DNA from 2 places in the Paenibacillus sp. FSL k6-2145 genome. Region 1 is predicted to be linked to the other one. Evidence: riboswitches for the same ligand, from Rfam matches in the RefSeq annotation. Region 1 holds a riboswitch; the other holds the start of a gene.

The links. Region 1 has a riboswitch for thiamine pyrophosphate ahead of NZ043_RS13740 (ABC transporter ATP-binding protein). Riboswitches for the same ligand answer to the same signal wherever they lie in the genome.
Region 2: linked by a shared signal. The riboswitch ahead of thiC (phosphomethylpyrimidine synthase ThiC) and the one ahead of NZ043_RS13740 (ABC transporter ATP-binding protein) in region 1 are both predicted to bind thiamine pyrophosphate.

The regions. Positions count from the first base shown of each region.
Region 1 is NZ_CP150267.1:3,090,275-3,093,826, reverse strand. Features, by position in the region: gene NZ043_RS13745 (radical SAM/SPASM domain-containing protein) at 289-1,164, opposite strand; TPP riboswitch at 1,346-1,449, shown strand; gene NZ043_RS13740 (ABC transporter ATP-binding protein) at 1,608-2,372, shown strand; gene NZ043_RS13735 (ABC transporter permease) at 2,362-3,192, shown strand; gene NZ043_RS13730 (ABC transporter substrate-binding protein) at 3,356-3,552, shown strand, end outside.
Region 2 is NZ_CP150267.1:2,861,755-2,865,306, reverse strand. Features, by position in the region: gene thiC (phosphomethylpyrimidine synthase ThiC) at 8-1,792, opposite strand; TPP riboswitch at 2,213-2,326, opposite strand; gene NZ043_RS12785 (IclR family transcriptional regulator) at 2,477-3,220, opposite strand.

The DNA of each region.
Region 1 (3,552 bases):
AGTTCGTCAGAGGTGCACCTCTGTCCGACCCACAACCTAATCCTACCAAATAAGGAAGGTAACTAGAATGATCATTAGATCAGATATATCATGACACCGCACAATCCCTCTCATATCGGCATTTTTTGCATATCAGGTCCCTCAAGCAATATGCTGATATCAACCTACGGTATGCTCATTTGTAACGTAATGTACCCCTCACTTTAATCCCCGGTAACAAAGAAAGACCACTACATTTGTCTCCAAATGTGTGATCTTGAATGTCTTCTGGCTTGCTGATATAAGATATCAGGCTCCGAATCTCTGACGATAACCGCACTTTCGACACAACTCTTCCACAGCTTCCCGCCTGGAGAAGCCATATACCAGATTGTTCGCTCGCTCACCCTCAATAATCTCCGAGAATGACTTCTCGTGCACGTTACCCAGGTTAATTACACCCTCGCCATCGAGACAGCATGGAACCACCGTTCCATCCACAAGCACAGCTGCCTGACCACGCAATGCATGGCAGAAGCCTTTGCCATCATCTTCAGGTGCATCCAGACTTGGCCACTGGAACTCGTGGTCCTGATTCAGGTATACATTTGGGGCAATTTTGACCCCGCTGCCTGGAACCACTTTTTCCTCAATGCGGAAGTCCAGATTGAACTCACGTTCCAGCACTTCAAGGGTCTCCCGATTTCGATTCATCTGAGCATTCGTGAAGTTATCCTGCGTCAGATTCCACAGTCGGAAAGAGATGATGACATTGTGCTTAACGGCCTCATGTACAAAGGACAAAATATGACGCAGATATCCGTCACGATCTGTTGAACCTTCATGCCCATCGAAGCTGTGCAGGGAGAAATTCATCTGCCGCAGCGCCGGTTTGCCAAGCAATTTATGCTGAGTCTTGGGCAGCAGTGTACCATTCGTTGTAATGTTCACCTTGAGTCCCTTCTCATGTGCGGAATCAAGCAACAGATCTATTTTGGGATGCAACAAGGGTTCGCCTTTGACATGTAGATAAATATGATTGGTGTGTGGTTTAACTTGTTCCAGTATATTGTTGAAGACTTCAGGGTCAATGAATCCTTTGGCACGCTGCGTCTGCGGACAGAAGCTGCAAGCCAGATTGCAGATACTCGTGATCTCAATATATACTTTTTTGAACGTTTTCAACTCGGGTCCCCATTCTGCCTAGGAGGGAGAACATCCCACCTGCATTTTGTGATCCGGCCAATACGGGCCATCCCTATTATATCGGGTTCATGAGCCGAGGTAAATTGTTCAGTTATCATGCTGCCTCTTTACAGTTCATGTTCGAGTGATATATGCTGAACACACAACTGCATATCTTGAACTTTTGCACTAGGGGAGCCCCTGCGGCTGAGACGAATATGACTATTCGGACCCTTTGAACCTGATCTGGATCATACCAGCGGAGGGAAGTGGAGCGGCCTTTTAGTAAGCGGAATTTTTTCATGTATGTGAAGATAAATTGCGGATTTAACTTACAGACCCACTCATTTCTCCGGAAATGGGTGGGTCTTTTTTGTTCCTTTTGCAGAGTACAGGATGCCGTTGTTATTCCAGCAGTCTGACATCAAGGGGGTGAGGATCAGATGGCCAACCATGTAACCATTCACAACGTAAGCTTCGCTTTTCACGAAAAAAAGGATTCACCCGTACTCTCCAATGTGTCGCTTCAGGTTCAACAAGGAGAATTTGTCTCGCTCATCGGCTCCAGCGGATCAGGTAAAAGCACACTCTTCAAGTTGCTTGCAGGCTTGCATGAGCCAACCGCTGGCACCATCGATATAGCTGATGTACCGCAAGGACAACGGCTCGGACGAGTCGCCTATATGCCGCAGAAAGATCTGCTGTTATCCTGGCGTACCGTCATGGAGAACTGCATGCTGCCTGCCGAGCTGGCACCAGGCCGACAAAACAAGAACAAACTACGAGCCGATATCATCGCAGGATTGGCAAGGTTCGGCTTGTCCGGTTATGAGCAGGCCTATCCAGATGAGTTATCCGGCGGCATGCGGCAGCGGGTGGCATTGCTGCGTACCTTGCTTACAAGCGGGCAGCTCATGTTGCTGGATGAACCCTTCGGTGCACTCGACGCCTTAACCAAACGACAAATGCATCGCTGGTTATTGGAGCTGTGGGAGGGCTTTGGCCAAACCGTGCTGTTCATTACACATGACATCGAAGAAGCCCTGCTGTTAAGTGACCGTATCATTCTGTTAACTCCAGGGGGGCAAGGCCAGCAGTTGCGGGAGATGACGGTTCCCTTACCACGCCCAAGGCATTCGGACATGATCTACGAACCGGCTCTCGTGCAGATGAGGCAACAACTGGAGGAACAATTGCATGCAAATTGATAGAGCTGAGGTTAGCGTTTGGACGTGGTGTTCAAAGTGGCTCCCGAGGTCGTTTTCCCAATATGGTTTGTTTATTATGCTCATGTTCTTATTACTGGCGATCTGGGAAGTGATTGTGCGTATGGGATGGGTGCCCTCCTTTATCATTCCTGCACCCACGGCCATCGTAAGCTCACTGGTTGAGCATCGTCGTCTGCTGTTGACCATCCATCTGCCTGCTACCTTTATGGAGGTTGTTGTTGGTTTTGTCTTGTCCATAGTGACTGGAATTACGCTGGCAACAGGCATGCATATGAATCGATCGATTGAAAAGGCCTTGTATCCCTTCATCGTGATCAGTCAGACCGTCCCGCTGATTGCCTTGTCTCCCGTATTTATCCTGTGGTTTGGTTACACGTTGTGGAGCAAAGTCGCGGTGGTATTCTTAATCGCATTCTTCCCCATTGTGGTCAGTACCTACGATGGACTCCGCCAAGGCGATCCAGAGCAGCGTGAACTACTGCTCACCATGGGCGCCAGCAAGTGGGATATTTTTTGCAAACTCCAGGTTCCGCTGGCACTTCCCTCTTTTTTCTCGGGGTTAAAGATGTCTGTGGTGTACTGCGTGGTTGGGGCAACGATTGGTGAATGGCTCGGTGGCAGCAAAGGTCTCGGATACTTCAGCCGCCGCATGTCCAGCAACATGAACACGGATGCGATGTTTGCTGCTATTGTGCTGTTATCCTTACTTGGGATCGTTTTGTTTGTACTGATTGCCTGGCTGGAGAAACGGTTTAGCATACGGCGTCATCGTCATGGAGGCAAAAGAAAAGTTGGATAATACTTAGACAGAAATTAGAGGTAAATACAGGAGTTACAATCTTCAAAACATACCTTATGCACAATTTCAGCAGCATCTTCAATCAGTTCATTGTCACATTGTCCGTTAACATGCTGCTGTCCATTTTCTACAAACCAAAACGATGAAATGAGGAACTTCATTTATGAATAACAAAGGTATATACTCCCTGCTTCCCATCATGCTCATTAGCCTTTTGCTGATCGTTAGCGGATGCAGCACCACGAATACTAGCAAAAACACGCCAACAACAGACTCTGCAACCAATGCACAACAGACAGACATGTCTGCAACCGAGCCAACATCAGACGCCAAAGATAAACTGTCCATCATGCTCGACTG
Region 2 (3,552 bases), 230 kb from region 1:
CCGGCGCTTAGGAACGTGTCCGATATTCCTCGGCCTTTTCCTGCATGCCCGCTGCTACAGCCTCATTCTCGGACAATCCTTTATCCGCGGCAAAGGCACGAATGTCCTGCGTGATGCGCATGCTACAGAACTTCGGTCCGCACATGGAGCAGAAATGAGCTTCTTTGGCCCCTTCTGCTGGCAGCGTCTCATCATGGTAGGACAGCGCACGTTCAGGGTCCAGTGACAGGTTAAACTGGTCACGCCAGCGGAATTCGAAGCGCGCCTTGGACAATGCATCATCCCGGCGTTGAGCACGTGGATGGCCTTTTGCCAGATCGGCGGCGTGGGCTGCAATCTTGTAGGCGATGACCCCTTCCCGCACATCATCCTTGTTGGGCAGGCCCAAATGTTCTTTTGGTGTAACATAACAGAGCATGGACGTGCCGAACCAGCCAATCATGGCCGCACCAATGGCGGATGTGATGTGGTCGTATCCCGGAGCAATGTCGGTCGTCAGCGGCCCCAGCGTATAGAACGGTGCCTCTTTACATATCTCCATCTGCAAGTCCACATTCTCTTTGATCTTATGCATCGGCACGTGACCCGGCCCTTCGATCATCACCTGCACATCATGCTTCCATGCGATCTGCGTCAGTTCCCCGAGCGTAGCCAGTTCCGCCATCTGAGCTTCGTCATTGGCATCGTAGATACTGCCTGGACGAAGTCCATCTCCCAACGAAAACGCCACATCATACCTTTTCATAATCTCGCAGATTTCTTCAAAATGGGTGTACAAAAAATTCTCCTGATGATGCGCAAGGCACCATGCTGCCATAATGGACCCACCGCGAGACACAATGCCTGTCATCCGCTTGGCGGTCATGGGGATATAACGCAGCAGTACACCTGCGTGGATCGTAAAGTAGTCCACTCCCTGCTCTGCCTGCTCAATGAGCGTATCACGGTACAACTCCCAGGTCAGAGCTTCCGCTTCGCCATTCACCTTCTCCAGCGCTTGATACAGCGGCACCGTACCAATCGGCACAGGTGAATTACGGATGATCCATTCCCGGGTGGTATGAATGTTTTTGCCTGTGGACAGATCCATCACCGTATCCGATCCCCAACGTACCGCCCAGGTCATCTTCTCCACCTCTTCCTCGATGGAGGAAGATACGGCAGAGTTACCTATGTTGGCATTGATCTTCACGTGAAAATGACGACCGATTAACATCGGTTCACTCTCCGGGTGATTGATGTTGGATGGCAGAATCGCACGTCCACTCGCCAGCTCCTGCCTTACAAATTCCGGTTCTACGCCCTCACGAATGGCGGCAAACTCCATCTCTGCCGTAATGACTCCCTGCCTCGCATAATGCATCTGAGTCACACAGCGTCCTGTCTGTGCTCGCAGCGGTTTGCCACGCAATCCAGGGTACTCTTCGGCTCCAGCTCTCTTCCCTCCGGGCTTTAGTCCGTTATCCTCCGGTTTAACCGTACGACCCTGATAAGCTTCAACATCGCCACGCTCTGTGATCCAGCGGGTACGCAGGGCTGGTAGACCTGCACGGATATCGGCATGAAATCCGGGATCGGTCATCGGCCCGCTCGTATCGTAGACACGTAGCGGTTCGTTATGCTCCACCCCTTGGGGAGTATTCGTGTCATGAAGGGCTATCTCACGCTCAGGTACAGCAATGTCCGGCCGTGAGCCCTGAATGTAGACTTTGCGGCTGCCCGGAAAGGGCTGAATCCGTCCGGCCGCTCCTGTTTCTTTTTCCACCTGCTGACCGTTATGTTCCTGCTCCATCGCTTGTTGTCCCGTTTGATTTCCTGTACTCATGTTCGCTTGTCTCCTCCTCAGTGTTCGTCGCTTGTTTGGTTGGTATCGTCATTAGCTTACTTACGTACCTGTCCCAAATCATGCGCAATGCAGAGAAGAAAGAGCGATCCTACGCCAGACCAGGGGAGACACTTTTCATGTACAGTTAACAACAGACGGAGGCTGCCACAGATCATGAATCTATGGTGACTTCTCTCTCATCATACAAGCCCACTTTCGCAGGTTATTGAAAAAAGAAGTCAATGGAGTACGCGCTATATCGCCCGTTCACTGTATATAAAAAAGCCGGTCCCCGAAGGAACCGACTTTTATGTCCATCACCAATAATGCACCTTCAATCAGCTCCTTAACGGAGACTACAAGGGTCACATCATGAGGTGGTTGAGGTCATATCGCCGATTACTTCCCTACGCTGGTATGATCCAGATCAGGTGCAAAGGGTCCGGAATCTCATGCGATTCCGTCTCAGTCCGGACAATTCGGACTCCCCCAGTAACGTTAGTAAGTTGCGGCTTACATAAGCCGCCGTTCATATTCAATGAAGCTGGCCCCGTAGGGCCGTCCATTACAGAGTAGCGCAACCGGAACATAAAAACAACCTTTATATTCCAAATGATCAAACTCCATTGGAGAAAAAAACTTACATAAACATCAGGATAACATGAGCCCCATCTGCGTAGCAGCATCCTTCAATACAGGTGCGTATTCATGCAATGTCTCCTGCGAGAGTCGACTGACAGGCCCTGAGACCGAGAGCGCAGCTGCAATATTGCCTCTGCGATCCATAATCGGTACAGATACCGCGGCAGCTCCCGGCTCACGTTCCTCATAACTCGTCGCATATCCGTTATCCCGGATATCTCCCATTTGCGCCAAATACACCGCGGGATCAATAAACACCGGCCATTCCGGGCCGTTCATCAGTTCTTCACGATCCTCGTCCGTGGCAAACGCCATCAAAACTTTGCTGGAAGCGCCCACAGACAGCGGGAGTCTAACACCAACGGGGGCGACTCGGCGAATCGCCTGATCACTTTGCACAGCCTGAATCCGTATCCGTTCACTCCCATCACGCAGGTACAGACTCACGGTCTCCCCCAATCGATCTCTCAGTCGCTCCATCGCAGGCAACAGCAGAATAGCAGGATCGTCACTGCGGGACATATGAGCTGACAGCTCCCAGATTCGGATGCCAAGTCGGTACTTCTCTGTTGCTGCATCACGGATCACGAACCCTCGATCCTCCAGCGTAGCCATCAAACGGTGCACTGTACTTTTGTGCAGGCCGATCTGGCTGGCAATTTCGGTGAGTCCTAGATCACTGCGTGTGGTAAAACATAATAATATATCCAGCGCCCGTTCCACAGCCCGGACGGTTAACTTGCGATCTTCCATGGCATAATGCCCTCCTCATGTTTCATCACATGAAACTTGGTTACATAAATTATATGAGAAACGGTCTCATCTGTAAACCAAAAAGAGCCAAAATCGAAATAGGCCAACCTGTAAATTTTTCCTTTTTATAAGACTTAATCCCCTGTAATTTACACACTAAGGTAATGTTACCCATATATCTTAAGAACTATATAACAATTGCGTAACAAATGCCCTCAATCAATTGACTTTGACTATACTGGAACATACGATAAAGATATATTACATTAAGATATCGCTCTGAAGCAGGCTCTGAAATCGACGCAATTCTCTTTTCATGTCGTTGTTATCTT